2 regions of the Kluyvera fluvialis genome follow, and region 1 is predicted to be linked to the other one. Evidence: riboswitches for the same ligand, from Rfam matches in the RefSeq annotation. Region 1 holds a riboswitch; the other holds the start of a gene.

What was found. Region 1 has a riboswitch for cobalamin ahead of btuB (TonB-dependent vitamin B12 receptor BtuB). Riboswitches for the same ligand answer to the same signal wherever they lie in the genome.
Positions count from the first base shown of each region.
Region 2: it holds a riboswitch for cobalamin, as region 1 does, so the genes downstream of both, AC6I4B_RS04795 (cobyrinic acid a,c-diamide synthase CobB) here and btuB (TonB-dependent vitamin B12 receptor BtuB) in region 1, are expected to answer to the same signal.

Region 1 is NZ_AP046142.1:4,765,335-4,781,277, reverse strand. Features, by position in the region: partial or broken gene fabR (HTH-type transcriptional repressor FabR) at 1-218, shown strand, start outside; gene AC6I4B_RS22580 (YijD family membrane protein) at 234-593, shown strand; partial or broken gene AC6I4B_RS22575 (hypothetical protein) at 622-753, shown strand; gene trmA (tRNA (uridine(54)-C5)-methyltransferase TrmA) at 784-1,884, opposite strand; cobalamin riboswitch at 1,999-2,185, shown strand; gene btuB (TonB-dependent vitamin B12 receptor BtuB) at 2,253-4,121, shown strand; gene murI (glutamate racemase) at 4,066-4,923, shown strand; rRNA gene AC6I4B_RS22555 (16S ribosomal RNA) at 5,294-6,823, shown strand; tRNA gene AC6I4B_RS22550 (tRNA-Ile) at 6,893-6,969, shown strand; tRNA gene AC6I4B_RS22545 (tRNA-Ala) at 7,010-7,085, shown strand; rRNA gene AC6I4B_RS22540 (23S ribosomal RNA) at 7,294-10,188, shown strand; rRNA gene rrf (5S ribosomal RNA) at 10,283-10,398, shown strand; tRNA gene AC6I4B_RS22530 (tRNA-Asp) at 10,453-10,529, shown strand; tRNA gene AC6I4B_RS22525 (tRNA-Trp) at 10,583-10,658, shown strand; gene hdfR (HTH-type transcriptional regulator HdfR) at 10,759-11,577, opposite strand; gene AC6I4B_RS22515 (MaoP family protein) at 11,696-12,034, shown strand; partial or broken gene AC6I4B_RS22510 (YifB family Mg chelatase-like AAA ATPase) at 12,060-13,579, opposite strand; gene ilvL (ilv operon leader peptide) at 13,933-14,031, shown strand; gene ilvG (acetolactate synthase 2 catalytic subunit) at 14,171-15,817, shown strand; gene ilvM (acetolactate synthase 2 small subunit) at 15,814-15,943, shown strand, end outside.
Region 2 is NZ_AP046142.1:996,667-1,012,609, forward strand. Features, by position in the region: gene cobD (threonine-phosphate decarboxylase CobD) at 1-605, shown strand, start outside; gene AC6I4B_RS04790 (L-threonine kinase) at 590-1,459, opposite strand; cobalamin riboswitch at 1,611-1,803, shown strand; gene AC6I4B_RS04795 (cobyrinic acid a,c-diamide synthase CobB) at 1,891-3,264, shown strand; gene cbiB (adenosylcobinamide-phosphate synthase CbiB) at 3,261-4,220, shown strand; gene AC6I4B_RS04805 (cobalt-precorrin-8 methylmutase) at 4,231-4,866, shown strand; gene cbiD (cobalt-precorrin-5B (C(1))-methyltransferase CbiD) at 4,863-6,002, shown strand; gene AC6I4B_RS04815 (cobalt-precorrin-7 (C(5))-methyltransferase) at 5,996-6,601, shown strand; gene AC6I4B_RS04820 (decarboxylating cobalt-precorrin-6B (C(15))-methyltransferase) at 6,591-7,160, shown strand; gene AC6I4B_RS04825 (cobalt-precorrin-4 methyltransferase) at 7,153-7,926, shown strand; gene cbiG (cobalt-precorrin 5A hydrolase) at 7,907-8,962, shown strand; gene AC6I4B_RS04835 (precorrin-3B C(17)-methyltransferase) at 8,962-9,687, shown strand; gene AC6I4B_RS04840 (cobalt-precorrin-6A reductase) at 9,684-10,478, shown strand; gene cbiK (sirohydrochlorin cobaltochelatase) at 10,481-11,260, shown strand; gene AC6I4B_RS04850 (cobalt-factor II C(20)-methyltransferase) at 11,257-11,970, shown strand; gene cbiM (cobalt ECF transporter S component CbiM) at 11,967-12,710, shown strand; gene AC6I4B_RS04860 (energy-coupling factor ABC transporter substrate-binding protein) at 12,712-12,993, shown strand; gene AC6I4B_RS04865 (energy-coupling factor ABC transporter transmembrane protein) at 12,980-13,657, shown strand; gene AC6I4B_RS04870 (energy-coupling factor ABC transporter ATP-binding protein) at 13,666-14,472, shown strand; gene AC6I4B_RS04875 (cobyric acid synthase) at 14,469-15,943, shown strand, end outside.

The DNA.
Region 1 (15,943 bases):
CTGGAAATCGAAAACCATATGCCGCGTGCGTTTACTGAAGCGCAGGCCGAAGCGATGGTGACTATTGTGTTTAGCGCGGGGGCCGAAGCGCTGGACGTCAGCCCTGAGCAACGCCGTCATTTAGAAGAACGGCTGGTGTTACAACTGCGGATGATTTCCAAAGGCGCGTACTATTGGTATCGCCGCGAACAAGAAAAGTGTCACATTATTCCGAATAAGGTGGTAGACGAGCAATGAAACAGTTAGGTCAAGATAGAGGTACGCTGTTGCTGGCGCTGTTAGCTGGCTTATCGATTAACGGGACGTTTGCGGCACTGTTTAGCTCTGTCGTGCCATTCTCTGTGTTCCCGATTATTTCGCTGGTGCTGACGGTGTACTGTCTGCATCAACGTTATCAAAACCGCACGATGCCGGTCGGTTTACCGGGGTTGGCTGCCGCCTGCTTTATTTTAGGTGTGCTGTTGTATAGCACCGTGGTGCGGGCGGAATACCCGGATATCGGTTCTAACTTCTTCCCGGCGGTGCTGTCGGTGATTCTGGTGTTCTGGATTGGCTTTAAAATGCGTCATCGTAAACACCAGGTGACCGAATAATCTTCCGCACACCGTAGGCCGGATAAGGCGTCTACGCCGCCATCCGGCAAGGATTGGCGCAATGCCTGATGGCGCTTCGCTTATCAGACCTACGGGGGTTATTTGTAGGCCGGATAAGGCGTTTACGCCGCCATCCGGCAAGGATTGGCGCAATGCCTGATGGCACTGCGCTTATCAGGCCTACGGGGGATTATTTGCTGGTGAGCAGTACGCCGCATTCCATATGGTGTGTATATGGGAACTGATCAAACAGCGCCAGTCGGCTGATGTTATGCGTCTGGCTGAGGGTTTCGAGGTTCTGACACAGCGTCTCTGGGTTGCAGGAGATGTACAGAATATTCGGATACGCCTGCACCATCTTCTCCGTTTCGCTATCCAGCCCACTACGCGGTGGATCGACAAAAATTGTCTTACACTGATAGCTTTTCAAATCAATTCCCTGCAAGCGGTTAAATTCCCGCACCCCGTTCATTGCCTGAGTAAACTCTTCCGCCGCCATGCGGATTATCTGCACGTTGTCGATGTGGTTAGCCGCAATGTTGTATTGCGCCGCTGCCACCGACGGTTTGGCAATTTCGGTCGCCAGTACGCGCTCGAAGTTACGCGCCAGCGCCAGTGAGAAGTTGCCGTTACCGCAGTACAGCTCCAGCAGGTCGCCGCGTGAGTTCTGCGTGACGTTGAGCGCCCATTCGAGCATCTGGATGTTCATCGCCGCGTTTGGCTGGGTGAAGCTGTTTTCAACCTGGCGGTAAATCATCTCTGTACCCGCAACCGGCAGACACTCGTCGATATAGTCCTGGTCCAGCGCGATTTTCGTTTTGGTTGCGCGGCCAATCAGGTGCACGTTGAAACCCTGCGCGCGCAGAGCGTCACGCAAGGCTTCGGCCTGCTCGCGCCAGGCGTCATCCAGCTTTTTATGGTACAGCAGCGATACCACCGCCTGGTTGCTCAAGGTGGTGAGGTAGTCAATCTGGAACAGCTTATGGCGCAGGCTATGATTGTCGCGCACTCCGTCGAGCATGGCGGTCATCAGCGCGTTGATAAGTTCGCTGGCAGCCGGGAATGTGTCAACGCGAATGCGGCTCTTGGTCTGCTGGTCGAACATGATGTGGTACAGGTCATCGCCGTCATGCCAGATGCGGAATTCTGCGCGCATCCGGTAGTGGCTGATCGGTGAGCGAAACACCTCCGGCGCGGGTGCGCTAAACGGCGTCATCATCGTTTGCAGGCGAGTGACTTTCTCGGCGAGCTGAGCGTCGTACTGTTCGGTTGGGAGGTGTTCGGGGGTCATTATGCATCCTGAATAATAAAAGTACGCGAGGATTGTAGGGCTTGCTCAGGGGATGTCCAGTGTCGATGTCAGCGAAAATGATAAATAGCAGTCTGGACATCTATATGTAACTAAATGTAGCATTTGTGCCCCGGTCCTGTGAGTTAAAAGGGAACCCAGTGTAAATCTGGGGCTGACGCGCAGCGGTAAGGAAGGTAAATCATGAGCGCACCTGGTGCAGACACTGCGGCGTGCCGTGGGAAGTCATCATGATTTTAAACAGCCTCCAAGCCCGAAGACCTGCCGGATTACGTCGCTTAAGGTTTTATCGTCGCGAACTACGGATAAAACCTGCGGCATCCTTTTTTATGTTTCGGATGCTTTGAAAAATGATTAAAAAAGCTTCGCTGATGACGGCGTTATCCGTCACAGCATTTTCCGGCTGGGCGCAAAATAGCAATTTAGACACGCTGGTGGTGACCGCCAACCGTTTTCAACAACCGGTTGATACTGTATTAGCGCCAACGGATGTGGTTACGCGCGAGGAGATCAATCGCTGGCAGGCGAAGAATCTGAACGACGTTATGCGTCGTTTACCTGGCGTCGATATCGCGCAATATGGCGGTATGGGGCAGTCTTCTTCTCTCTTTATTCGTGGCACGGAAACGCGCCAGGTGCTGGTACTGGTTGACGGTATCCCGATGAGCCGTCCTGGCATTTCCAATACGCCAGACTTGAATCAAATTCCGCTTTCTTTAGTGCAGCGCGTGGAATATATCCGCGGGCCTCGCTCGGCAATTTATGGCTCTGGTGCGATGGGCGGGGTCATTAACGTTATTACGCGCTCCGACAACGACGAGTCAAAAATTGATGCCGGAATGGGGTCGAAAGGCTACCAGCATTATGATGGTACGCTGCGTCAGCGTTTTGGCGACACGGTAGCAACCGTTGCAGGCTCCTATGAAAGCACTAAAGGTTTTAACGTCCAGCCGGGTTCAAGCTGGGATCACGACAGCGATCGTGACGGTTTTCGCAATAAGACCTTCTGGGGTAGCCTGGAGCATAAATTTAATGACAGCTTGTCCGGCTTTTTCCGTGGGCATAGCTATACCAACAACTCTGATTATGATCTGGGCAGCCCGCCGACGTCTAAAAACTATAGCGCTGACGAAGAACAACTCTATAACCAATCCTGGGATACCGGGCTGCAATTTAATTCAGGAATTTACTCTTCGCAGCTAATTGCAAGCTACCAGAAGGTAAAGGACTACAACTACAGCAGTATCTACGGCCGCTATAACGATGGCACTACGCTGGATAATATGACGCAGCGTAACCTGCAATGGGGTAACAACGTTCAGGTTGGGCAGGGGTCTATTAGCGCGGGTGTGGACTGGCAGCAACAGCGTTTAACGTCATCCAGTACGACGATGTCGGATAGCTATAAACGTGACAACACTGGGCTGTATTTAACTGGGCAGCAGCAGTTCGGTACTGTTACGCTCGAAGCATCTGGCCGTGAAGACCACGATGAGCAGTTTGGCTGGCATGGCACCTGGCAGACAACCGCAGGCTGGGCGTTTGTCGAAAACTATCGCGCGACGCTCTCCTACGGCACGGGCTTCCTGGCTCCGTCTCTGGGTCAGCAGTTCGGCTCAACCCGCTTCGGCATCAATTCTAACCCGAACCTGAAACCGGAAGAGTCAAAGCAGTGGGAAGCTGGGCTTGAAGGATTAACGGGCCCGCTGGACTGGCGTCTGTCGGCTTACCATTACAAGATAAGCAACCTTATTACCTACTATTCTGATCCGGTAACCTGGGCGGGTGAGTATGACAACATCAACTCCGCCACGATTAAAGGTGTGGAATGGACAGGGAGTGTGGATACTGGCATCTTCAGCCATCGTGTGACGTTGCAGTATATCGACCCACGCAATGATGATAACGGTGAAGTGCTGGCGCGCCGTTCAAAACGTCAGGCGAAATATCAGCTCGATTGGTCAATGTTTAATGTTGATATGGATGTGTCGTGGCAATACTACGGTAAGCGCTACGATAACAACACGTCGCAGTACAATCCAACGCAGCAGGTTTTACCGAGTTACAGCACCGTTGATGTATCGGCTTCATATCCGATCACCTCACACCTGACAGTTCGTGGTAAAATAGCCAACCTGTTCGATAAAGATTACGAGACAGTTTATGGCTACCAAACTGCAGGACGGGAATACACCTTGTCTGGCAGCTACACCTTCTGAACCACGTCCCACCGTCCTGGTCTTTGATTCTGGGGTAGGTGGGCTGTCGGTCTACGATGAGATTCGGCACCTTCTGCCGAATCTTCATTACATCTACGCTTTCGATAACGTGGCTTTCCCATACGGGGAAAAGAGCGAAGAGTTTATCGTGGAGCGCGTCGTTGAAATTGTCACTGCTGTACAGCAACGCTATCCGCTCGCGCTGGCCGTTATCGCCTGTAATACGGCGAGCACCGTGTCGCTGCCAGCGCTGCGTGACAAATTCGAATTCCCGGTGGTGGGCGTAGTGCCTGCGATTAAGCCGGCGGCGCGGCTGTCTGCTAACCGTATTATCGGATTACTGGCAACCCGAGGAACGGTGAAACGTCCTTATACCCATGAGCTGATTGCACGCTTTGCCAATGAGTGCCAGATAGAAATGCTGGGATCGGCGGAGCTGGTGGTATTGGCTGAAGCGAAGCTGCACGGCGAACCTGTACCGCTGGAAGAGCTGCGTCGCATTCTGCGCCCGTGGTTACGTATGCAGGAGCCGCCAGATACCGTCGTGCTCGGCTGCACCCACTTCCCTCTATTACAGGAAGAACTTCTACAGGTGCTTCCAGAAGGAACTCGGTTAGTGGATTCCGGCGCGGCGATCGCGCGTAGAACAGCCTGGTTGTTAGAACATGAAGCGCCGGATGCGAAATCATGTGAGGCTAACGTGGCTTACTGTATGGCGTTAACCCCAGAAACTGAGCAACTTTTACCCGTTTTACAGCGTTATGGCTTTGAAACGCTCGAAAAACTGCCTGTTTCAGCCTGATTCGTTCAAAAAAGAGACGGTTGAAAAGTTTTTTTAAAACAAGGCTTGTCAACGTCTCAGAACTCCCTATAATGCGCCTCCACTGACACGGAACAACGGCAAACAAGCCACCGGGTCAGCGAGGTTCTCCTGAGAATCTCGACGGAGAAAAGCGGAAATAAACGCTTGACTCTGAAGCGGGAAAGCGTATTATGCACATCCCGCGCCGCTGAGAAAAAGCGAAGCGGCACTGCTCTTTAACAATTTATCAGACAATCTGTGTGGGCACTCAATGATACGGATTCTTAACGTCCTCGGACGAAAAATGAATACCAAGTCTCTGAGTGAACACGTAATTCATTACGAAGTTTAATTCACGAGCATCAAACTTAAATTGAAGAGTTTGATCATGGCTCAGATTGAACGCTGGCGGCAGGCCTAACACATGCAAGTCGAACGGTAGCACAGAGAGCTTGCTCTCGGGTGACGAGTGGCGGACGGGTGAGTAATGTCTGGGAAACTGCCCGATGGAGGGGGATAACTACTGGAAACGGTAGCTAATACCGCATAACGTCGCAAGACCAAAGTGGGGGACCTTCGGGCCTCACACCATCGGATGTGCCCAGATGGGATTAGCTAGTAGGTGGGGTAATGGCTCACCTAGGCGACGATCCCTAGCTGGTCTGAGAGGATGACCAGCCACACTGGAACTGAGACACGGTCCAGACTCCTACGGGAGGCAGCAGTGGGGAATATTGCACAATGGGCGCAAGCCTGATGCAGCCATGCCGCGTGTATGAAGAAGGCCTTCGGGTTGTAAAGTACTTTCAGCGAGGAGGAAGGTGTTGTGGTTAATAACCGCAGCAATTGACGTTACTCGCAGAAGAAGCACCGGCTAACTCCGTGCCAGCAGCCGCGGTAATACGGAGGGTGCAAGCGTTAATCGGAATTACTGGGCGTAAAGCGCACGCAGGCGGTTTGTTAAGTCAGATGTGAATCCCCGGTGAACCTGGGAACTGCATTTGAAACTGGCAAGCTTGAGTCTCGTAGAGGGGGTAGATTCAGGTGTAGCGGTGAAATGCGTAGAGATCTGGAGGAATACCGGTGGCGAAGGCGGCCCCCTGGACGAAGACTGACGCTCAGGTGCGAAAGCGTGGGGAGCAAACAGGATTAGATACCCTGGTAGTCCACGCTGTAAACGATGTCGACTTGGAGGTTGTGCCCTTGAGGCGTGGCTTCCGGAGCTAACGCGTTAAGTCGACCGCCTGGGAGTACGGCCGCAAGGTTAAAACTCAAATGAATTGACGGGCCGCACAAGCGGTGGAGCATGTGGTTTAATTCGATGCAACGCGAAGAACCTTACCTACTCTTGACATCCACGGAATTTAGCAGAGATGCTTTAGTGCCTTCGGGAACCGTGAGACAGGTGCTGCATGGCTGTCGTCAGCTCGTGTTGTGAAATGTTGGGTTAAGTCCCGCAACGAGCGCAACCCTTATCCTTTGTTGCCAGCGGTTCGGCCGGGAACTCAAAGGAGACTGCCAGTGATAAACTGGAGGAAGGTGGGGATGACGTCAAGTCATCATGGCCCTTACGAGTAGGGCTACACACGTGCTACAATGGCATATACAAAGAGAAGCGACCTCGCGAGAGCAAGCGGACCTCATAAAGTATGTCGTAGTCCGGATTGGAGTCTGCAACTCGACTCCATGAAGTCGGAATCGCTAGTAATCGTAGATCAGAATGCTACGGTGAATACGTTCCCGGGCCTTGTACACACCGCCCGTCACACCATGGGAGTGGGTTGCAAAAGAAGTAGGTAGCTTAACCTTCGGGAGGGCGCTTACCACTTTGTGATTCATGACTGGGGTGAAGTCGTAACAAGGTAACCGTAGGGGAACCTGCGGTTGGATCACCTCCTTACCTTAAAGAAGCGTTCGTTGAAGTGTCCACACAGATTGTTTGATGAAAAATAGCAGTAAGAATCTCTGCAGGCTTGTAGCTCAGGTGGTTAGAGCGCACCCCTGATAAGGGTGAGGTCGGTGGTTCAAGTCCACTCAGGCCTACCAAATTTGCAAAGCAAATTTGAGGGAGATTCTGAAAAGCGATGGGGCTATAGCTCAGCTGGGAGAGCGCCTGCTTTGCACGCAGGAGGTCTGCGGTTCGATCCCGCATAGCTCCACCATCTTTTTACTGCGAAACACAAGAAAACTTCAGAGTGTACCTGAAAAGGTTCACTGCGAAGTTTTGCTCTTTAAAAATCTGGATCAAGCTGAAAATTGAAACGACACACTGTGTCTGTTCTCCGTAATAAGAACAGATAAGCGGTGTGTTCGAGTCTCTCAAATTTTCGCAACACTGATGATGTTTTACGAAACATCTTCGGGTTGTGAGGTTAAGCGACTAAGCGTACACGGTGGATGCCCTGCAGTCAGAGGCGATGAAGGACGTGCTAATCTGCGAAAAGCGTCGGTAAGGTGATATGAACCGTTATAGCCGGCGATGTCCGAATGGGGAAACCCAGTGCAATTCGTTGCACTATCGTTAACTGAATACATAGGTTAACGAGGCGAACCGGGGAACTGAAACATCTAAGTACCCGAGGAAAAGAAATCAACCGAGATTCCCCAGTAGCGGCGAGCGAACGGGAGCAGCCCAGAGTCTGAATCAGCTTGTGTGTTAGTGGAACGGTCTGGAAAGTCCGACGGTACAGGGTGATAGTCCCGTACACCAAAATGCACAGGTTGTGAACTCGAAGAGTAGGGCGGGACACGTGGTATCCTGTCTGAATATGGGGGGACCATCCTCCAAGGCTAAATACTCCTGACTGACCGATAGTGAACCAGTACCGTGAGGAAAGGCGAAAAGAACCCCGGCGAGGGGAGTGAAACAGAACCTGAAACCGTGTACGTACAAGCAGTGGGAGCCTCTTTATGGGTGACTGCGTACCTTTTGTATAATGGGTCAGCGACTTATATTCTGTAGCAAGGTTAACCGAATAGGGGAGCCGAAGGGAAACCGAGTCTTAACTGGGCGTTAAGTTGCAGGGTATAGACCCGAAACCCGGTGATCTAGCCATGGGCAGGTTGAAGGTTGGGTAACACTAACTGGAGGACCGAACCGACTAATGTTGAAAAATTAGCGGATGACTTGTGGCTGGGGGTGAAAGGCCAATCAAACCGGGAGATAGCTGGTTCTCCCGAAAGCTATTTAGGTAGCGCCTCGTGAACTCATCTTCGGGGTAGAGCACTGTTTCGGCTAGGGGGTCATCCCGACTTACCAACCCGATGCAAACTACGAATACCGAAGAATGTTATCACGGGAGACACACGGCGGGTGCTAACGTCCGTCGTGAAGAGGGAAACAACCCAGACCGCCAGCTAAGGTCCCAAAGTCACAGTTAAGTGGGAAACGATGTGGGAAGGCTCAGACAGCCAGGATGTTGGCTTAGAAGCAGCCATCATTTAAAGAAAGCGTAATAGCTCACTGGTCGAGTCGGCCTGCGCGGAAGATGTAACGGGGCTAAACTGTGCACCGAAGCTGCGGCAGCGACACTATGTGTTGTTGGGTAGGGGAGCGTTCTGTAAGCCGTTGAAGGTGAACTGTGAGGTTTGCTGGAGGTATCAGAAGTGCGAATGCTGACATAAGTAACGATAATGCGGGTGAAAAACCCGCACGCCGGAAGACCAAGGGTTCCTGTCCAACGTTAATCGGGGCAGGGTGAGTCGACCCCTAAGGCGAGGCCGAAAGGCGTAGTCGATGGGAAACAGGTTAATATTCCTGTACTTGGTGTTACTGCGAAGGGGGGACGGAGAAGGCTATGTTAGCCGGGCGACGGTTGTCCCGGTTTAAGCATGTAGGCGGAGGTTCCAGGTAAATCCGGAACCTTATTAACGCTGAGGTGTGATGACGAGGCACTACGGTGCTGAAGTAACAAATGCCCTGCTTCCAGGAAAAGCCTCTAAGCATCAGGTAACATCAAATCGTACCCCAAACCGACACAGGTGGTCAGGTAGAGAATACCAAGGCGCTTGAGAGAACTCGGGTGAAGGAACTAGGCAAAATGGTGCCGTAACTTCGGGAGAAGGCACGCTGATGGTAGGTGAAGCGACTTGCTCGTGGAGCTGAACTCAGTCGAAGATACCAGCTGGCTGCAACTGTTTATTAAAAACACAGCACTGTGCAAACACGAAAGTGGACGTATACGGTGTGACGCCTGCCCGGTGCCGGAAGGTTAATTGATGGGGTTAGCGGTAACGCGAAGCTCTTGATCGAAGCCCCGGTAAACGGCGGCCGTAACTATAACGGTCCTAAGGTAGCGAAATTCCTTGTCGGGTAAGTTCCGACCTGCACGAATGGCGTAATGATGGCCAGGCTGTCTCCACCCGAGACTCAGTGAAATTGAACTCGCTGTGAAGATGCAGTGTACCCGCGGCAAGACGGAAAGACCCCGTGAACCTTTACTATAGCTTGACACTGAACACTGGTCCTTGATGTGTAGGATAGGTGGGAGGCTTTGAAGCGTGGACGCCAGTCTGCGTGGAGCCAACCTTGAAATACCACCCTTTAATGGCTGGTGTTCTAACGTAGACCCGTAATCCGGGTTGCGGACAGTGTCTGGTGGGTAGTTTGACTGGGGCGGTCTCCTCCTAAAGAGTAACGGAGGAGCACGAAGGTTAGCTAATCCTGTCGGACATCAGGAGGTTAGTGCAAAGGCATAAGCTAGCTTGACTGCGAGAGTGACGGCTCGAGCAGGTGCGAAAGCAGGTCTTAGTGATCCGGTGGTTCTGAATGGAAGGGCCATCGCTCAACGGATAAAAGGTACTCCGGGGATAACAGGCTGATACCGCCCAAGAGTTCATATCGACGGCGGTGTTTGGCACCTCGATGTCGGCTCATCACATCCTGGGGCTGAAGTAGGTCCCAAGGGTATGGCTGTTCGCCATTTAAAGTGGTACGCGAGCTGGGTTTAGAACGTCGTGAGACAGTTCGGTCCCTATCTGCCGTGGGCGCTGGAGAATTGAGGGGGCTGCTCCTAGTACGAGAGGACCGGAGTGGACGCATCACTGGTGTTCGGGTTGTCATGCCAATGGCATTGCCCGGTAGCTAAATGCGGAAGAGATAAGTGCTGAAAGCATCTAAGCACGAAACTTGCCCCGAGATGAGTTCTCCCTGACTCCTTGAGAGTCCTGAAGGAACGTTGAAGACTACGACGTTGATAGGTCGGGTGTGTAAGCGTAGCGATACGTTGAGCTAACCGATACTAATGAACCGTGAGGCTTAACCTTACAACGCCGAAGATGTTTTGGCGAAAGAGACATCGAAATTCAGCTTGATACAGATAACATCAGAACGTGAAAAACGGTCTGATAACAGAATTTGCCTGGCGGCAGTAGCGCGGTGGTCCCACCTGACCCCATGCCGAACTCAGAAGTGAAACGCCGTAGCGCCGATGGTAGTGTGGGGTCTCCCCATGCGAGAGTAGGGAACTGCCAGGCATCAAATTGCAGTAAACCGGGATAAAAATCCGGGTAGTGACAAAGAAATTCGGTGGAGCGGTAGTTCAGTTGGTTAGAATACCTGCCTGTCACGCAGGGGGTCGCGGGTTCGAGTCCCGTCCGTTCCGCCACTTATTAAAAAATTAAGCCTGCTAAATTAGCAGGCTTAATGATAAGAAACTTTAGGGGCGTAGCTCAGTTGGTAGAGCACCGGTCTCCAAAACCGGGTGTCGCGAGTTCGAGTCTCTCCGCCCCTGCCATATAATGATCCTTTGCTTTTTAGCAAAGGATTTTTTTTTGCCTAAAATTTACCTCCGAAAAGGCCCATTCATTCCCTTCCAGGGCCATATACACTTCAACTCAGAAAACGTTATTTTTCAATATGTCGCGAATCTGCATCTGTTTGTCGCTATTTTGCAGCCAAATAGCATATAAAGGACGCGATATAGCCGCGCCATCGGTTACAGGATAAAGTTCGTCCTGATCTTGCGCCCATGCTGTAGGCAACCAGGTGCAACCTTTTAACGACACTAACTGACGGCGAGCCAAACTGGCTGAACTGGTGGTGAGTAATGGCACATCATCACAGGCGATGAGCCCCGCTTCATGCTGCTGGAAATCAGCACCCCATTCCAGTCGAAGGTAGTTCAACTCCGATTTGCTCGTTGCCGGTGAGGCGCAGTAAAGCTCAAGAGTAAAATGCCCTAACAACTGGCTGCTAAATTCATCCATTTTCGGCGTTTCAGTGGTCAATAGCAGATCGAGCTGGCGTTCATGCAGTTGCTTTACCAGCGACTGGCGCTGGGCAATTCGTGCTTCAAACTGAAGCGTGTCGTCAGCCTGATACAGTCTGGCGAGCCACTCGTTAAGCATGCACTCCCACAGCGAAGCGCTGGCACCAATCGAAAACTCGTTGTGCCGTGAGGTATTCGCCACCTCTTTTCGCGCTGCCTGCCATGTATTCATCAGTGTTTCAGCGTAGGGGAGGAGTTTCTCGCCTGCGGCGGTTAGGCGGATATTGTTGCGATGACGGGTAAACAGGTTAACGCCAAGCTGGTTCTCTAGCTGACGGATGCGAAAGCTTACCGCAGATTGTGTCAGATAGAGCGCTTCTGCGGCGCGCCCGAAGTGGCGAGTTCTACTCACTTCGAGGAAAGTTTTCAGCAATTCGGTATCCACAGCTTTCTCCGCAAAATTTTTTGTCGTAATGATTTAAATCTTTTGTTTTACACTCTGTCAAGCGTATCTAATACTCCGCGCCATAAATAGCTCGGCCAAAGAATTAGGAGCGTGTAGGATGGCGGAAAGCTTTACGACGACTAATCGTTTTTTCGACAATAAAAATTATCCGCGCGGGTTCTCTCGTCATGGTGATTTCACCATCAAAGAGGCGCAGCTGCTTGAACGTTATGGCTTTGCCTTTAACGAACTCGATCTCGGCAAACGTGAACCAGCTACCGAAGAGGAGCAGCTGTTTGTGGCAGCCTGCCGTGGTGAGCGTGAGCCAGCGACGGAAGCTGAACGTGTGTGGCACAAGTATGTGACCCGCATTAAGCGTCCTAAGCGTTTCCATACGCTGTCCGGCGGTAAGCCGCAGGTAGAAGGCGCTGAAGACTATACTGACAGCGACGATTAATAAAAAAGGGGCTTTGGCCCCTTTTTTATTGTAGTAAGGTTTGCAGATGGATGAGCATTCTGTCGATCCCGCGATAGCTCAGTGCTTCCTGCAAATGATGGCGCGTAATAGACTCACTCCCCTCCATATCCGCCAGCGTGCGTGATACCTTAACAGCCTCTGCCAGGCACGAATAGAAAGCCCCAGTCGCGTTAACGTCTGTTCCAGCCATACGGCATCTTCATCTATCAGCGTACAGAATTGACGAATTTCACTGCTGCTCAGTTGGGCATTCAGTTTACCCTGTCTGGCGTATTGCTGTTTCTGCACCGCAACGACCCGTTCCTGAACGATTAAACTGCTTTCTCCTTGACGGATGGGCTGGCTGAGCAACCCTGGCGGTGGTAGTGGTATTTCTAGCGAAAGATCAAAACGGTCGAGGAACGGCCCTGACAGACGGTTGAGATAGCGCAGTGTCTGCTCTGGCGTGCAGCGATTATGTTGCCCTTCGTAATGACCGGTAGGGCTGGGATTCATGGCGGCCACCAACTGAAAGCGCGCCGGATAGGTGATTTTCGCGCGTGTGCGGGAGATATGAATCTTGCCGGACTCGATAGGCTCTCGCAGCGCATCGAGCACCCGACGTTCAAATTCCGGTAGTTCATCTAAAAATAGAATGCCGTTATGGGCCAGTGAGATTTCCCCTGGTGCTGGGATTGCGCCACCTCCTACCATCGCGGTGAGTGATGCACTATGGTGCGGTGCGCGAAAGGGGCGGCAGCGCCACTGGGTTTGTACGCTATGAGTATTTTCGAGGCTGATAATAGCCGCACTTTCCTGCGCCTCGCGATCGTTCAGCGGTGGTAGCAAGCCACGCAGTCGGGTCGCCAGCATCGTTTTTCCGGTTCCCGGTGGGCCAATCAGCAATAAGTTATGCCCACCAGAGGCGGTTATCTCTAGCGCACGTTTACCCTGCTGTTGCCCAATAATATCGCTCAGGTCTTCGATATTTTCCGGCACGACGATATTTTCCGCTGGCGGCAGACGCAGGTCCTGTTTCCCTTCCAGAAATGCGCAGACTTCCAAAAGATGGCTGGCAATCAGACAGTCACTGCCGCCCAATAGGCCGACAAGAGGAGCATTCTCCTCTGCCAGAATAATTTGCCGCCCGGCGCTAATGGCTTCCATTGCTGCGGATATAGCCCCAGGAATCCCGCGCAAAGCGCCTGTAAGCGCTAATTCTCCAACAAACTCATACTGACCCAGTTTCTGGGTGCTAAGCTGCTCAGAAGCCGCCAGAAGCGCAATAGCGATAGGTAAATCATATCGCCCTCCCTCTTTGGGGAGGTCGGCTGGCGCAAGATTGATCGTTATCTTCTTGGCCGGAAAAGTATATCCGCTGTTAATGATTGCACTACGCACACGGTCGCGAGACTCCTTAACGGCGGTTTCCGGCAACCCAACCATAATCAATCCCGGTAGCCCCTGGCTGATGTGGACTTCAATAGTGATAAGTGGGGCATTAACCCCTAACGCTGCGCGGGTGTAGACAACCGAAAGTGACATAATGCCTCCCTGAATGGCGACATTATGCATAGCACGATAGTGACGTTAACTGCGCAATTACTGAATTTACGGCGCGTATTCATGACTTTTCGCCAATGTTCTTTGCATTTCATTATTTTTGGTATGAGGAGCGCAGAAACTGATGACATGGCTGGTTAATTGCGCATCAATGCGATAAGCACATTGAAAAAGTGAAATATTTTCATTTCATAAATTTTGTATATAAAACAATTTGTTTTTCATAAATCATTAGCCTGATAAGCAACAAGTGCAGAAAAAAAACTTGTGATTTTTGTGATGTCTGTGGTAACTCTGTAGGTATTCCTTCGAACAAGATGCAAGAATAGACAAAAATGACAGCCCTTCTACGAGTGATTAGCCTAGTCGTGATTAGCGTGGTGGTGATTATTATCCCACCGTGCGGGGCTGCACTTGGACGAGGAAAGGCTTAGAAATCAAGCCTTAACGAACTAAGACCCCCGCACCGAAAGGTTCGGGGGTTTTTTTATGACCTAAAAACAATAACGAGGAGCAGAGAATGTCACGCAGCATAAAATTCTGTTTCTCACGATCTACGGCGGGGAACTAACTATGAATGGCGCACAGTGGGTGGTACATGCGTTGCGAACGCAGGGCGTTGAAACGGTATTTGGCTATCCGGGTGGTGCCATTATGCCGGTTTACGACGCTCTGTATGACGGCGGCGTAGAACATCTGCTGTGCCGACACGAGCAGGGCGCGGTGATGGCGGCGATAGGCTACGTCCGCGCTACGGGTAAAACCGGCGTTTGCATCGCTACTTCTGGGCCGGGCGCAACCAACCTGATAACTGGCCTGGCTGACGCCTTGCTGGACTCCGTTCCGGTGGTTGCCATTACTGGGCAGGTTGCCGCACCGCTTATCGGTACTGATGCATTCCAGGAGGTGGACGTTCTCGGTTTGTCGCTGGCCTGCACCAAGCACAGCTTCCTGGTGCAGTCTCTGGAAGAGTTGCCGCGCGTGTTGGCAGAAGCCTTCCAGGTGGCAAACTCAGGCCGCCCAGGCCCAGTATTAGTGGATATCCCGAAAGATATCCAAGTGGCACAAGGCGAGTTCGAACCGCATTTTTCCACCGTCGCCAGCGATAATGCTTTCCCTCATGCTGAAGTTGAACAGGCTCGCCAGATGCTGGCGCAGGCGCAAAAGCCCATGCTCTACGTGGGCGGCGGTGTGGGGATGGCGCAGGCGGTTCCGGCACTGCGTGAGTTCATCGCCGTTACGCAAATGCCTGCGACCTGCACATTGAAAGGCTTAGGCGCGGTTGATGCTGATTATCCGTACTATCTCGGTATGTTAGGGATGCACGGCACGAAAGCCGCCAACCTGGCGGTGCAGGAATGTGACCTGTTGATTGCGGTGGGCGCGCGTTTTGACGACCGTGTGACAGGCAAACTGAATACCTTCGCGCCCCATGCCAGCGTGATCCACATGGATATCGACCCGGCAGAAATGAACAAACTGCGTCAGGTGCATGTGGCATTGCAGGGCGATTTAAATGTATTGCTGCCTGCGTTGCAGCAGCCGCTGGCGGTTGATACATGGCGTGAATATAACGCAACGCTGCGGGCGGAACACGCCTGGCGTTATGATCATCCGGGTGAAGCTATCTACGCGCCGCTGTTGTTAAAACAGTTGTCCGATAAGAAAGCGGCCGATAGCGTAGTGACCACCGACGTTGGTCAACATCAGATGTGGTCAGCGCAGCATATGACGTACACCCGCCCGGAAAACTTCATCACTTCCAGTGGATTGGGCACGATGGGGTTTGGCCTGCCCGCCGCCGTTGGCGCACAGGTGGCGCGCCCGAATGATACGGTTATCTGTATCTCCGGTGACGGCTCTTTCATGATGAATGTACAAGAGCTGGGCACCGTAAAACGTAAGCAGTTACCGCTGAAAATCGTCTTACTCGACAATCAGCGTTTAGGTATGGTTCGCCAGTGGCAACAACTGTTTTTCCAGGAACGTTATAGCGAAACCACCCTGACCGATAACCCCGATTTTCTGACCCTGGCCAGTGCCTTCGGCATTCCTGGCCAACACATCACCCGTAAAGACCAGGTTGAAGCGGCACTCGACGCAATGCTGTCCAGCGAAGGGCCGTACCTGCTTCATGTCTCAATCGACGAGCTTGAGAACGTCTGGCCGTTGGTACCGCCCGGTGCCAGTAACTCACAAATGCTGGAGAAATTATCATGATGCAACATCAGGTCAACGTGCAGGCTCGCTTCAACCCAGAAACCTTAGAACGCGTTTTACGTGTGGTGCGCCATCGCGGTTTTCAGATTTGCTCGATGAATATGGAGACTGCCAGCGATGCGCAGA
Region 2 (15,943 bases), 1.2 Mb from region 1:
CGACGGGTCTGCTCCCGTCACACGCATTGCTGGCGGCGATTGCCGAGCGTTGCCGAACGCTGGGGATTGCGCTGATCCTCGATGAAGCCTTTATCGATTTTATTGCTGGCGAGCAGGGGTTTATCCCGCTGCTGGCGCAAAATCCGCATGTCTGGGTACTGCGCTCACTCACCAAGTTTTATGCAATTCCTGGCCTGCGTCTGGGGTATGTGCTCAACAGCGACGAGCCGATGCTCGCGCGGCTGCGCCAGCGGCAAATGCCGTGGTCAATTAATGCCTTTGCCGCGCTGGCGGGCGAGGTGATCCTCAACGATAGCGCTTATCAACAGGCGACATGGCAGTGGCTGGCGCACGAAGGGCAGCGTTTTTATCAGGCATTGTGTCAAATCGACGGGCTGACGGTGTATCCGGGGCAGGCGAACTATCTGTTTTTGCGCTGCGAAAAACCGGGGATCGATCTGCAATACGCGCTGCTGCAAAAACATATTCTTATCCGTAGCTGCGCCAACTATCCAGGGTTAGATGCCCGCTACTTCCGCGTGGCGATTCGTAGCGAAAGGGAAAACCAGCAACTGCTGGCGGCGCTGCATCAGGTGCTGAGCTGAACCCCACCGGCCACGTGGCTCAGCAAGTGTTGTTTCGGCCAGTGGTCGGTCAATCTTTGCTGCGCCAGCGCCCACTTTACATATTCCACATCATGACGGCGGCGGTCGAGCATCAGCCCGACGACGCTGCCGCTGTGCGCCACGTTTAACCCGTATAAATCACACGATTCTACCAGCGCGAGCAGCGTATCAAAACCGGGCTTCGGCAGCAGCGTCTGGCTGGCGATGGCGCTCAGCGTGGCGGCCTCGCCCATCAACGTAGGGCTATGGCGGGTACAGGCTAACTGCACCTTTTCCCATGCCTGTTGTAATAGCGCCGCGTTAGCCTGTAGCGCGGCCTCTCTCGGCTGACGATGATAATCGGCGGTGCGCAATATCACGGGGCTTTCCAGCACCAGCAGGTCAAAGGCGGGCGACGGCGCACAGGCAATTTGCGTTTGCGCATGGTGGTGGTCAAACAGCGTCAGCGAGCGGAACAGCGTGCTGTCGGTTGGCTCCAGCGAAACGCACAGCGCGGCTAATTCAGACTCACGCAGTGAATGACCTAAATGCGCAGCCGCCGCCACCGCCGTGGCCGCAATATCGGCGGTGCTGCTCGCCATCCCTTTGGCCAGCGGAATCGTCGAGTGCACCGTAATGCGCAGCGTCTGGCTTAGCGCCAGCGGATAACCGTAATGCGCCAGCAGGGCGTTGACCATCGCGCGCGTCAGTGGGCGCTCGTTGGGTAGCGGTGTAGCATTGCAAACTTCCACTGTGCTGTACCACTCAATGGGGCAAGAGATCAGCTTCTCACTACCCAGAATCCAGCCCTGAATCAGCTCCCCGCAAGAGGCAGGGCAGCGCGCCACACTCATTATTTTTATGCCTTGTGGTGAGTTAAACGAACAAAATATCAACTGTGATGAATAAATATATCGGTATTGTCATAGCGCAACGAAATACTTTAACCACCGCGCTAGAGTAACCTGCTTTTATTTTATGCGGGCGTAAGATGTCGGCATAGAGACAAAATCAGAGCCAACAGGTTCGGCATAGTGATATGCCAGGGAAGGAGGTGCATCCGCAAAGGTGGATAAATCCTCCGCAGCCCCCGCTGCTGTGATGCTGACAACCCCGTAAACACCACTGATCGCCAGATCGGGAAGGGCGGGCGAGGATGACGCTAAGCCAGAAGACCTGCCTGTCGGTGATTATCAACAACTTCGGTGGGAAGTGGGTTGCTTTGCGTCGCACAGTCTTCTGACTGGGCACACGTATAGCTATACCCAATGAATAGGGGCAGGGTATGGCAGCCAGACAGCACGCATTTATTCTTGCAGGAACCGGTAGCGGCTGTGGCAAAACCACCGTCACGCTCGGCTTGCTCACCCTGCTTCAGCAGAGCGGCCTGCGCGTGCAGCCTTATAAAGTCGGCCCCGATTACCTCGACACTGGCTGGCATACCGCCCTGTGCGGTGTGGCTTCCCGCAATCTCGACAGCTTTATGCTGCCCACCTCGACCCTTAACGCCCTGTTTAGCGAACATATGCAGCAGGCCGATATCGCCGTTATTGAAGGCGTGATGGGCCTGTACGACGGCTACGGCACTGATCCCAACTATTGCAGCACCGCCGCGATGGCAAAACAGCTCGGTTGCCCGGTCATTTTGCTGGTGGATGGCAAAGCGGTGTCTACCTCGATTGCTGCGACGGTGATGGGGTTCCAGCACTTCGACCCCAGCCTGAATATTGCGGGGGTGATAGTCAATCGCGTCAACAGCGAAAGCCACTTCCAACTGCTGAAAAGCGCGATTACCCGCTATTGCGGGCTGCCGGTATTGGGCTATGTGCCGCGTGCGGCGGGCGTTGCGTTACCGGAGCGCCATCTGGGGCTGGTAATGGCGCGCGAATCTGCGCTTAACCGCCAGCCGTGGCAGGACTTTGCCGCCATGCTGGAACGCACACTCGATATCGAACGCCTGCTGGCGCTCACCGAATTGGCGCACATGCCTGAAGGCAACTTGCCGCCGATGCCGCAATCCGGCGCGGGACTTACGCTGGCGCTCGCCGACGACGAAGCATTTAACTTTTACTATCCAGATAACCTGGCGCTGCTGGCGCGGGCGGGCGTGGAGATTGTGCGTTTTAGCCCATTACACGACCACCTGCTGCCGCCATGCCAAATGGTGTGGCTGGGCGGCGGTTATCCAGAGCTACATGCACAGGCGCTGGCGGCAAATGAAACGATGCTGGCGCAGCTACGCGCGGCACATCAGCGCGGCGTAGCCATTTACGCGGAATGCGGCGGGCTGATGTATCTCGGCAGCACGTTGCAGGACGCCGATGGTCAGGTGCATCAAATGGCGGATATTTTGCCAGGCCAGAGCAAAATGGGCACACGTCTGACCCGTTTTGGCTATTGCGAAGCGCAGGCCGAGCGGCAAACGCTACTTGCCGCGCCCGGCGAAATATTGCGCGGGCATGAATTTCACTACTCGGATTTCACTCCGCAGGATGCGGCGGTGATGGCGTGTCGCAAAACACGCGATGGCGCGGTACTCCAGCAATGGCAAGGCGGCTGGCAGCGCGGTAATACCTTCGCCAGCTATTTACACCTTCACTTCGCCCAGCGCCCCTCCATGCTCAACCACTGGTTTGCTGCCGCCAGGAGCGCGCTATGACGCTGCTCATTTGGTGTGTGGCGTGGATGCTGGATGTGCTGATTGGCGACCCGCCAAACTGGCCGCATCCGGTACGCTGGATAGGCAACTTGATTAACGCCGTGCAGCGCGTGGTACGCCGCCTTTGCCGCACCGAGCGCGCGCTGCGCATCGGCGGCGGCGTAATGTGGCTGGTGGTGGTCGGGATAACTTATGGCGTTACCTGGGGCGTTTTAGCGCTTGCCGCCCGCATTCACCCGTGGCTGGGCTGGGGCGTCAACGCCTGGTTGATTTTTACTGTGCTTGCCGGTCGCTGCCTGGCGCAATCGGCACAGGAGGTTGAGAAACCGCTGCGCGCGGGCGACCTTGCCGAAAGCCGCATTAAGCTGTCGTGGATTGTCGGGCGCGACACCTCGCAGCTTCAGCCTGCGCAAATCAACCGCGCGGTGGTAGAAACCGTGGCAGAAAACACCGTCGATGGCATTATCGCCCCGCTGTTTTTCCTGTTACTTGGCGGCGCGCCGCTGGCGATGGCCTACAAAGCGGTGAATACCCTCGACTCTATGGTGGGCTATAAGCATCAAAAATACCGCGCTATTGGTATGGTCAGCGCCCGTATGGACGATGCCGCCAACTTTATTCCTGCTCGCCTGAGCTGGCTTTTTATCAGTGCCGCCGCCGTGCTTTGCCGCCTTGATGGCCGCCGGGCGCTGCGCATTGGCTGGCGCGATCGCTACAACCACAGCAGCCCTAACTGCGCCTGGTCAGAGGCTTCCGTTGCAGGCGCGCTGGGCATCCGTCTGGGCGGGCCGAACGACTATTTTGGCCAGCGCGTTGATAAACCGTGGATCGGCGACGCCCGGCGCGACATCGCAATTGATGATATTTCCCGAACGATTCGACTGATGTGGGTGGCGTCAACGCTGGCCCTGCTGCTGTTTATGGCAGTCAGGTTCTGGTTGGTTGGCGCGGCCTGAGGAGAACAACATGAACTATATTCAGCAACCCCAGGCGATTGAGCGCAAAAGTTTCGCCATTATTAGCGAGATTATTGCTGAAACCCGCCCGGAATATCGCTTCGACAGCCCACTGCATGAGGCGATTATCAAACGGGTGATTCACACCACTGCTGACTTCGAGTGGCTGGATATTCTGTGGTTCGCCCCCGAGGCTTTAACCCGTCTTAGCGAGGCGCTCAGCCGCCCGTGTACGTTGTACACCGACACCACGATGGCGCTTTCGGGGATCAATAAAAATCTGCTGGCGACCTTTGGCGGCGAGTGCCGTTGCTACATCAGTGACCCGCGCGTGGTGCGGGAGGCCAAAGCGCAGGGCATGACCCGCTCGATGGCTGCGGTGGATATCGCAGTAAAAGAAGACGGCGACAAAGTGTTTGTCTTTGGCAATGCGCCAACGGCGCTGTTCCGCCTGCTGGAGCACCGTGACGTGGACGTAGGCGGCGTGATTGGCGTGCCGGTCGGGTTTGTTGGTGCGGCGGAATCGAAAGAAGCGCTCCGCCAAAGCGGGCTGCCGGGTATCGCTGCGCTGGGACGTAAAGGCGGCAGCAACGTGGCGGCGGCTATCGTCAACGCCATTTTGTATCACTTGCAGGGGGCGCGATGAGCGACGCGGCCTTCGACGCGCCGGTGTGGCATAACGGCAAAGCGTTGCGTAAGGGCTTTACCACCGGATCGTGTGCGACGGCTGCGGCGAAAGTTGCCGCGCTGATGGTACTGCGCCAGCACCTGATTCAGCAGGTGTCGATTGTCACGCCATCGGGCGTCACGCTGAATTTGAACGTTGAATCCCCACACGTAGAAGGGCAGCAGGCGGTTGCCGCGATTCGCAAAGACGGCGGTGATGATGTTGATGCCACCCACGGGATGCTGATTTTCGCTCGCGTCACGCTCAACGATAGCGGCGAGATTTCGCTGCACGGCGGTGAAGGTGTCGGCACGGTTACCCGCAAAGGCATTGGCTTGCCCATCGGCAGCGCGGCGATTAACCGCACTCCGCGCCACACCATTGAAGCTGCCGTGCGCGAGGTGATTGGCCCCGCGCGTGGCGCCGAGGTGGAAATTTTCGCCCCCGAAGGCGAAGAACGGGCGCAGAAAACCTATAACGCGCGGCTGGGAATTATGGGGGGGATCTCGATTATCGGAACCACCGGTATCGTCACACCCATGTCGGAGGAGAGCTGGAAACGCTCGCTGGCGCTGGAGCTGGAGATGAAACGCGCCGCCGGTCTGGCGCGCGTGGTGCTGGTTCCCGGCAACCACGGCGAGCGCTTTGTGCGAGAGCAAATGGGGCTGGATGCGCAATGCGTCGTCACCATGAGCAACTTTGTCGGCTACATGATTGAGGAGTCGGTGCGCCTCGGCTTTCGCCAAATTGTGCTCATTGGTCACCCCGGTAAGCTGATTAAAATCGCCGCCGGGATTTTCCACACTCACAGCCATATCGCCGATGCGCGCATGGAAACGTTGGTCGCTCACTTGGCGTTGCTGGGCGCACCGCTGGAACTGTTGACGTTGGTGAGCGACTGCGACACCACCGAAGCGGCGATGGAACATATTGACGCCTATGGCTTCCAGCACCTTTACAACCACCTCGCCGAACGCATTTGCCAGCGCGTGATGCAGCGCCTGCGCTTTACCAAAACACCGCCCGTGTGCGACGCCATTCTGTTTTCGTTCGATAACCACATTCTCGGCAGCAACCGTCCGGTGCAAAGCATCGTGGAGGCGCTGACATGTTAACGGTGGTGGGGATGGGGCCAGCCGGTGTTTCGCTGATGACCCCGCAAGCACAAGAGGCCGTTGCGCAGGCCGATGCGCTGGTTGGCGGTGCGCGCCATTTGGCACAGTTTGCCGATGTTGACGGCGAGCGCTGCCAGCTTGGCGCCAACATCCCGCAGGTTCTGGCATGGATTAGCCAACGCCAGGCGCAAAACGTGGTGGTTCTGGCCTCCGGCGACCCGCTGTTTTACGGCATCGGTACGCGGCTTATCGCCCATTTTGGCCGCGAGAATGTTCGCGTGATTCCCGGTGTCAGCGCGGTGCAATACCTGTGCGCGTGCGCCGGTATCGACATGAATGACATGTGGCTCACCAGCAGCCACGGGCGCGAGGTGTGCTTTGACACGCTGGCTGGCCAGCGCAAAGTGGCGATGGTCACCGACCAACGCTGCGGGCCAAAAGAGATAGCCGCCGCGCTGGTGGCGCGTGGCAAAGGGCATCGCTGGATGGTGATTGGTGAAAACCTGGCGCAGGACAACGAGCGGCTGCACTGGCTTAGGGTCAGTGAGGTCGATAAAGACTATGAGATGAACACGGTGGTGATCCTCGATGAACGATGAGCTGTTTTTGCGCGGCGAAAAAGTGCCGATGACCAAAGAGGCGGTACGCGCGCTGGCGCTGACAAAGCTGGAACTGCATCAGGCGCGCCACCTGATTGATATCGGAGCCGGAACCGGCAGCGTGTCGATAGAAGCGGCGCTGCTCAACCCTACGCTTGCGGTGACGGCGATTGAACGCAACCCAGCGGCGCTGCGCTTGTTGGCAGAAAACCGTCAGCGTTTTGCCTGCGACAACATCACGATTATCGACGGCGAAGCGCCGCTGGCGGTAGCCGAGCAGGCCGATGCCATTTTTATGGGCGGCAGCGGCGGTCATCTTTGCGCCCTGATTGACTGGTCATGGCAGCAGTTGCGCCCCGGCGGGCGGCTGGTGATGACCTTTATTTTGCACGAAAACCTGCACACCGCCCTTGAGCACCTGCATCAGGTGGGAGTCACGGCGCTGGAGTGCCAGCAGCTGGCGGTATCGACGCTGACGCCGCTGGGCAGCGGGCACTATTTCAAACCACAGAATCCCGTTTTTGTTATTGCCTGCCAGAAGGAACAACACCATGACTGAAGCCTTTGATTCTCGCTGTGTATGGTTTGTCGGCGCAGGGCCAGGTGACCGTGAGTTGATCACCCTCAAGGGCTACCGCTTACTGCAACAGGCGCAGGTGGTTATCTACGCCGGTTCGCTGATTAACCCCGAACTCCTGAGCTACTGCCCGCCAGACGCCGAGTGCCACGACAGCGCCGAGCTGCATCTTGAGCAGATCCTCGACCTGATGGCAGCGGGCGTGAACGCCGGTAAAACGGTAGTGCGCCTGCAAACCGGTGATGTCTCGCTGTATGGCTCCGTGCGCGAGCAGGGCGAGGAGTTGACCCGTCGCGGCATTGCCTGGCAAGTCGTGCCTGGCGTCAGCGCATTCCTCGGCGCAGCGGCGGAGTTGGGCGTCGAGTACACCGTACCAGAGGTGTCGCAAAGCCTGATTATCACTCGCCTGGAAGGGCGCACCCCAGTGCCGGAACGTGAACAACTGGAGTCATTTGCCCGGCATCAAACCTCGATGGCGATTTATCTCTCCGTACAGCGTATTCATCGCGTGGCGGAGCGGCTGATTGACGGCGGCTATCCCTCCACCACGCCGGTAGCGGTGATTTACAAGGCCACCTGGCCGGAAAGCCAAACCGTGCGCGGCACGCTGGCAGATATTGGCGACAAAGTGCGTGACGCCGGTATTCGCAAAACGGCGCTGATTCTGGTCGGCGATTTCCTCGGTGACGAATACCACTACTCGCGCCTGTACGCCGCAGATTTCAGCCATGAATACCGCAAAGCCTGAGCGCATTGCGCTGTTCTGCCTGACCCCCGGCGGCGTGGCGCTGGCGAAGCGGCTGAGTGCGGCGCTGCCAATGACCTGCTACACCCGCGACGCTTTAGTTGAAGCGGGGTTTAGCGCGTTTGACGGCAGTTTTGCCGCCAGCGTTCAACAGGCGTTTTTGCGCGATACCGCACTGATTTTTATCGGCGCAACCGGCATTGCGGTGCGCGTTCTGGCGCCGTTGCTGGTGGATAAACTCCACGACCCAGCGGTGGTGGTGATTGATGAGCGCGGGCAGCACGTGATTAGCCTGCTCTCTGGTCACGTTGGTGGGGCGAACGCGCTCACCCGAAGGCTGGCGGTGATGCTGGGGGCCTGTCCGGTGATCACCACCGCCACCGATGTTAACGAGGTGGCGGCGCTCGATAGTCTGGCCTGCCAGCTTAATGCGCGGATGCAGGGCTTTCGGGCGGCGGTGAAAACCGTCAACCAGATGCTGGTGAGCCAGCAGCGCGTCGGGCTGTGGTGTGATGAATCGCTGCGCGACGAGGTTAACCGCTGCGATTGCCGTGGTTTTATCGCCGTTGATTCGCTGCACACGCCTCCTGAACTGGACGCGCTGGTGTGTATCACGATTGTTGATGAGTTGCCCGCGCTGGCGCTGCCTCACTGGAAGCTCGTGCCCAGACGAGTGGTAGCGGGCATCGGCTGTCGGCGCGATACGCCAGCGGCGTTAATCCGCTCATTGCTGATGCGCCAACTGGCAGCGCAACGGCTAGATCCGCTGGCGCTGCGGGCGATTGGCAGCATCACGCTCAAACAGGATGAAGCCGGGCTTATCGAACTGGCGCGCGAGTTCGACGTGCCGTTTGAAACCTTTAGCCCTGAGGCGCTAGGCGAACATCAACACCGCTTTCCCGCCTCTGACTTTGTGAAAAAAACGGTCGGCGTAGGCAGCGTTTCCGGTCCGGCAGCGTGGCTGCTGAGCGACGGGCATCTATCCGGCGAAACCCTGCGAGAACAGGGCGTCACTATTACTTTGGGAGTTACACACTGATGTTAAGCGTAATTGGAATCGGCCCCGGTTCGCAGGCAATGATGACGATGGAGGCCGTAGAGGCGCTCCAGGCGGCAGAGATAGTCGTGGGTTACAAAACCTATACCCACCTGGTGAAGGCGTTCACCGGTGATAAACAGGTGATTAAAACCGGCATGTGCAAAGAGATTGAACGCTGCCAGGCGGCGATTGAGTTAGCGCAGGCGGGGCACAACGTGGCGCTGATTAGCAGCGGTGACGCGGGTATTTACGGGATGGCGGGGCTGGTGCTGGAGCTGGTGAGTAAGCAGAAGCTGGACGTTGAAGTGCGGCTGATTCCAGGAATGACCGCCAGCATTGCGGCGGCGTCGCTACTGGGCGCACCGCTGATGCATGACTTTTGCCATATCAGCCTCAGCGACCTGTTAACCCCGTGGCCGGTGATTGAAAAACGGATTATCGCCGCTGGCGAAGCCGACTTTGTTATCTGCTTTTACAACCCGCGCAGCCGGGGCCGCGAAGGGCATCTGGCACGCGCCTTTGAGCTGCTTTCTGCCAGCAAAAATGCGGATACGCCAGTCGGGGTGGTGAAATCCGCCGGACGTAAAAAAGAGCAAAAATGGCTGACAACGCTTGGCGAAATGGATTTTGAACCGGTCGATATGACAAGCCTGGTGATTGTCGGCAACAAAACCACCTACGTGCAGGATGGCCTGATGATTACCCCGCGAGGCTACGTGCTGTGAGTGACGGCGACGTTCTGGTGTTCGGCGGAACCAGCGATGCGCGGGCGATTTGCCAGCAGTTGGATGCCGCATCGGTGAAATACACCTTATCGGTGGCGACACCCACAGGGCAAGCGCTGGCGGGCGATATTCAAGGGCAGGTGCGCTGCGGGCGTTTGTTACAGGCGGAAATAACCGCCTGGTTACAGGCGAATAACACGCGCTGGGTGATTGATGCCTCACATCCATATGCCGAGGTGGTGAGCCGGAATGTGCTGGCGGCCTGCCAGGAAACCGGCGTGTTGCTTAGCCGGTATCAGCGCCCAGAGCAGCTTAGTGGCTTAACGCATCCGCTGCTGTATTCGGTTTCCAGTATTGCGCAAGCCTGCGAGGTCGCCAGCCGGTTGGGCGATCGCATCTTGTTGACCACCGGCAGTAAAGATCTCGCCGCCTGGCGCGCGGGGCTGCCGGGCAAAACGCTGCTCGCCCGCGTTTTACCCGTGCCGGAAGTGGTGCAACAGTGCGTTGATCTCGGTTTTGGCGTGGGTGAAATCTTCGCTATTTGCGCCCCGTTCAGCGCGGAATTTAACGCGGTGTTTTACCGCCACTGCCGGGCAGAGGTGGTGATTACTAAAGCCTCTGGCGCAGAGGGGGGCTATCAGGAAAAAGTGCAGCCGTGTCTGGAGGCAGGGATCCCCTGCATTGTGATCGCTCGCCCAGCCCCGCTGGTGACGGGAAATGAATTACTCGAAAGTCAGGCCGCTTTCGCCGAGCGTTTAGCGCGCTGGCTGGCCGAGGAAAGAAGGAATTAATGATGAAAAAAGCCCTGTTGGTTGTCAGTTTTGGCACCAGCTATCACGACACCTGCGAGAAAAATATTGTCGCCTGTGAGCGTGAATTAGCCGCCAGTTGCCCTGAGCGCGACCTGTTCCGCGCTTTTACCTCCGGGATGATTATCCGCAAGCTGAAACAGCGCGATGGCCTGGATATCGACACGCCATTGCAGGCGCTGCAAAAACTTGCCGATCAAGGATATGACGATGTGGCGATTCAGTCGCTGCACATTATTAACGGTGATGAGTACGAGAAAATAGTCCGTGAAGTGCAAACCCTGCGCCCGCTGTTTCGTCGCCTGACGCTGGGCACGCCGTTATTAAGCGGGCACGAGGATTATGAGCGTCTGATGCAGGCATTAACGCAGCAAATGCCCGCGCTGAACGCCGATGAAAAAGTGGTCTTTATGGGCCACGGAGCCAGCCACCACGCCTTTGCCGCGTATGCCTGTCTCGACCATATGATGACCGCGAAAGGTTTTCCGGCGCGAGTGGGGGCGGTGGAAAGCTACCCAGAAGTGGACGTGCTGATTGCCAGCTTGCAGCAAGAAGGCGTGCGCGCGGTTCACCTGATGCCGCTGATGCTGGTGGCGGGGGATCACGCCCTCAACGATATGGCCTCTGACGAAGACGATTCGTGGAAAACGTTGTTCAACGCGGCAGGTATCCCCGCGACACCGTGGCTGAGCGGGCTGGGCGAAAACCCGGCGGTGCGGGCGATGTTTGTTGAGCATCTGCAACACTCGCTGGAGGCGGCATGAGCGGCAAACTGTATGCCCTGAGCACTGGTCCCGGCGCGGCGGATTTAATTACCGTGCGCGCGGCGCGTATTCTTGGCTCGCTGGATATCCTCTACGCCCCCGCCGGACGTAAAGGCGGCGACAGCCTGGCGTTGTCGATTGTGCGCGAATATCTCGGCGAGCAGACCGAAATCCGCTGCTGTCACTTCCCGATGAGCGCCGACAGCCGCGAAAAAGAAGCGGTGTGGGACGATGTTTCACGCGCGCTGGTGCAAGAGGTGGAAGCCGGAAAACAGGTCGGTTTTATCAGCCTCGGCGACACCATGCTATTCAGCACCTGGGTGTTTTTACTCCAGCGTATTGGCCACCCAGAGTGGCTGGAAATCGTCCCCGGCGTGACCTCATTCGCGGCGATTGCCGCTCGCGCCCAAATGCCGCTGGCGATGGAGCAGCAATCTTTGGCGGTCGTCGCCTGTACCGCGCCAGAAGCGGAAATAGCCCAGGCGTTGCAACAGCATGACAGCCTGGTGCTGATGAAAGTGTATGGCCGTTTCCCGCGCATTAAAGCGCTGCTGGCGCAGGCTGGCCTGTTGGAAAGCGCGCTGATGATGGCGGAAGCCACGCTACCCGGCGAGCAATGCTGGCGGCAATTAAGCGAAGTCAGCGATGACCAGCCGCTGCCCTATTTTTCAACCATTCTGGTCAACAAACAGTGGAGGCAGGGACAATGAAACAGCAACTGGAACTCCAGCTTAAAAAGCTATCGTTCAGTGGGTTAGCGGCGGCGCTGCTACTGCTGGTTGTGCCGGAGCAGGCGTTTGCGATGCACATCATGGAGGGCTTTTTGCCGCCGATGTGGGCGCTGGCCTGGTGGCTGCTGTTTTTACCGTGCCTGTGGTACGGGCTGGTGCGCCTGCGCCGTATCGTGCAGGAAGATAACAACCAGAAAGTGCTGCTGGCGCTGTGTGGGGCGTTTGTGTTTGTTCTTTCGGCGTTAAAAATCCCATCGGTGACCGGCAGTTGCTCGCACCCCACGGGCGTCGGGCTGGCGGTGATTCTCTTTGGGCCTGGCGTGGTGGCGATTCTTGGCGCTATCGTGCTGCTGTTCCAGGCGTTACTGCTGGCGCACGGTGGCTTGACAACGCTTGGCGCGAACGGCATGTCAATGGCGGTAATTGGGCCGATTGTCGGCTATCTGGTATGGAAAATGGCCTGTAAAGCCGGTTTTCGTCGCGATGTGTCGGTGTTCCTCTGTGCGATGCTGGCAGACCTGGCAACCTATTTTGTCACCTCGATCCAGTTGGGTGTTGCCTTCCCGGACCCACAGGCTGGATTTGTGGGATCAAGCCTGAAATTTATGACTATTTTCTGCCTGACGCAGATCCCTATCGCCATTGCCGAAGGGCTGCTGACGGTGATCATCTACGATCAATTAACCAAACGACGGCTCATTACCGTTGAGGGCCACTAAGATGAAAAAGACCCTTATTTTGTTAGCGTTGGTGATTGCGTTGGTGATCCTGCCGTTCTTTATCAATCACGGTGGTGAATATGGCGGTTCTGACGGCGAAGCCGAAAGCCAGATTCAGGCCATTGCTCCGCACTATGAGCCGTGGTTCCAGCCGCTGTATGAACCGGCAAGCGGAGAAATTGAAAGCCTGTTGTTTACCCTGCAAGGCTCGCTGGGCGCGGCGGTGATTTTCTATATTCTGGGCTATTACAAAGGGCGTCAGCGCCATGATGACCGGTCTTGACAGGCTGAGTTATCAGAGCCGCTGGTTTCAGGTGCAGCCAGAGCGTAAGTTTTTGTTCTGGCTGCTGTTGATGGTTCTGGTATTCAGCCTGCCGCCGCTGGGGCAGGCGTTGCTCATGGCATTTACGGCGGCATTAACCTGCTGGCTGCTGCGTATCTCTTTTTGGCGCTGGTGTCGCTGGATGGCGCTGCCACTGGGCTTTTTGCTGATTGGCGTAGTGACGATTGTGTTTAGCGTGGGCCGCAACCCCCAGGCGCTGTGGGTGGGTGTGCCGCTTGGTCATTATTGGCTGGGTATCTCCTCGGCGGAGCTTGCTACCGCTAACGAGACTTTCTGGCGCAGCCTGGCGGCGCTATCCGCCACCTTCTGGCTGGTGCTGAATTTACCGTTTCCGCAGTTAATTGTGCTGCTCAAGCGGGGGCGAGTGCCGCGCCTGCTGACCGAGCAAATTCTGCTTACCTGGCGCTTTATCTTTATTTTGCTCGACGAAGCGCTGGCGATTCACCGCGCGCAAACGCTGCGCTTTGGCTACCGTAACGTGCGCCTGGGCTACCGCTCGCTGGCGATGCTGGTGAGCCTGTTATTCACGCGCGTTTTAATCCGTTATCAGCAAATGAACACGACGCTGGATATCAAACTGTATCAGGGTGATTTTCACCTTTAAGGATAGGTATGCTGGCGACCACCGATCTCTGGTTTCGCTATCAGGATGAACCCACGCTCAAAGGGTTAACGCTGGATTTTTCCCGCCAGGCGGTGACGGGGCTTGTGGGGGCTAACGGCTGCGGAAAATCAACGCTGTTTATGAACCTGAGCGGGCTGCTGCGCCCGCAGCAGGGGGCGGTGCTGTGGCAGGGTAAACCGTTGGATTACAGCAAACGGGGGCTACTGGCATTGCGCCAACAGGTGGCGACGGTGTTTCAGGACCCGGATCAACAAATCTTCTATACCGATATCGACAGCGATATCGCCTTTAGCCTGCGTAATTTAGGCGTGGCGGAGGATGACATTGCCCGTCGAGTGGATGATGCTCTGACGCTAGTCGATGCCCAGCACTTCCGTCATCAGCCCATTCAATGCCTGAGCCACGGGCAGAAAAAACGGGTGGCGATTGCCGGAGCGCTGGTGTTACAGGCGCGCTACTTACTGCTGGATGAACCGACTGCTGGGCTTGACCCATCAGGGCGTGCGCAGATGATTGAGATCATCAAGCGTATCGTCGCACAGGGTAATCATGTGGTAATTTCCAGCCACGATATTGATTTGATTTATGAAGTCAGCGATGCCGTTTACGTGTTGCGCCGTGGCGAAGTGCTGGCGCAAGGTGACGCGGGCGCGGTGCTTGCGCGTACTGAGCTGATTGAACAGGCCGGGCTTAGCCAACCGTGGCTGATAAAACTGCACGTGGAGCTTGGGCTACCGTTGTGCAAAACCGAGGCGGAGTTTTTCCGCCGAATGCGAGAAAAAGGAACCGTATGACCCAGGCCATTATGTTACAGGGAACCGCTTCAGACGTCGGCAAAAGTATGCTGGTGGCGGGGCTGTGCCGGATTTTTTACCAGGATGGCCTGCGTACCGCCCCGTTTAAATCGCAAAACATGGCGCTGAATTCCGGTATTACTCCTGACGGCAAAGAGATGGGGCGGGCGCAGATTTTCCAGGCGGAAGCGGCCGGAATTGCCCCGGATGTGCGGATGAACCCGATTTTGCTTAAACCAACCAGTGACCGCAAAGCGCAAATTGTGCTGATGGGTGAGGTGGCAAGCAACATGGATGCCGTCAGCTATCACGATTACAAGCCTCGGCTACGCGAGCAAATTATCTCGGTGTACCAAAGCCTGGCGTCTGAATATGACGTCGTGGTACTGGAAGGGGCGGGGAGTCCGGCGGAGATCAACCTGCGTGACCGCGATATCGTCAATATGGGCATGGCGGAGATGGCACAGTGTCCGGTCATTTTGGTGGCTGATATCGACCGTGGCGGGGTGTTCGCCGCTATTTACGGCACATTAGCGCTACTGCATGACCACGAACGGGCGCGGGTTAAAGGGGTCATCATTAATAAATTTCGCGGCGATGTGGCGCTGCTCCACTCCGGCGTTGCGCAAATTGAAGCGCTGACCGGCGTTCCGGTGCTGGGCGTTATGCCGTGGCTGGAGATTGACCTGGAAGATGAAGACGGTGTGGCGCTGCAAAAGGGCAAATATCGCCATGAAGGTCAGCATGATATCGACATCGCGGTGGTGCAGTTACCGCATATTTCCAACTTTACTGATTTCAACGCGCTGGCGGCGCAGCCGGATGTGCGTGTGCGCTATGTACGCCACGCGCAAGAGATTGCCGGTGCTGACCTGATTATTCTTCCGGGCAGTAAAAACACGCTGGGCGATTTGGTTTGGCTACAGCAAAACGCGCTGGCGCACGCGATTTTGCAGGCGCATGGTGAGGGTGTGCCGGTGCTGGGGATTTGCGGCGGGTATCAAATGTTGGGCGATACGTTGATTGATGAGGTGGAATCTGGGTTGGGCACGTTGCCGGGTCTGGGGCTGCTGAATACCGTGACCCGTTTTGCGCCGCATAAAACCACCACTCAGGCGACAGCGACGTTAGCCGCTACGCTTCCGGGTTGGTTAACGGCAGTGCGCGGTATGCCGCTACGTGGCTATGAAATTCATCTGGGCGAAACGACCTTGCAGGAATCTTGTCAGCCGCTGATGCAATTGACGAAAAACGGCCAGACTTCGCCAGACGGCGCAGTCAGCGATGACGGCTTAGCGTTCGGGACATATCTGCACGGCCTGTTTGATAGCGATGGTTTTACCCGCGCGCTGGTTAACAGCCTGCGTGAGCGAAAAGGGTTAGCGGCACTGGACGGCGGCTTTGACTATGCGCGTTATAAGACGCAGCAGTTTGATGTGCTTGCTGACGCGATGCGTCAACATATTGATAT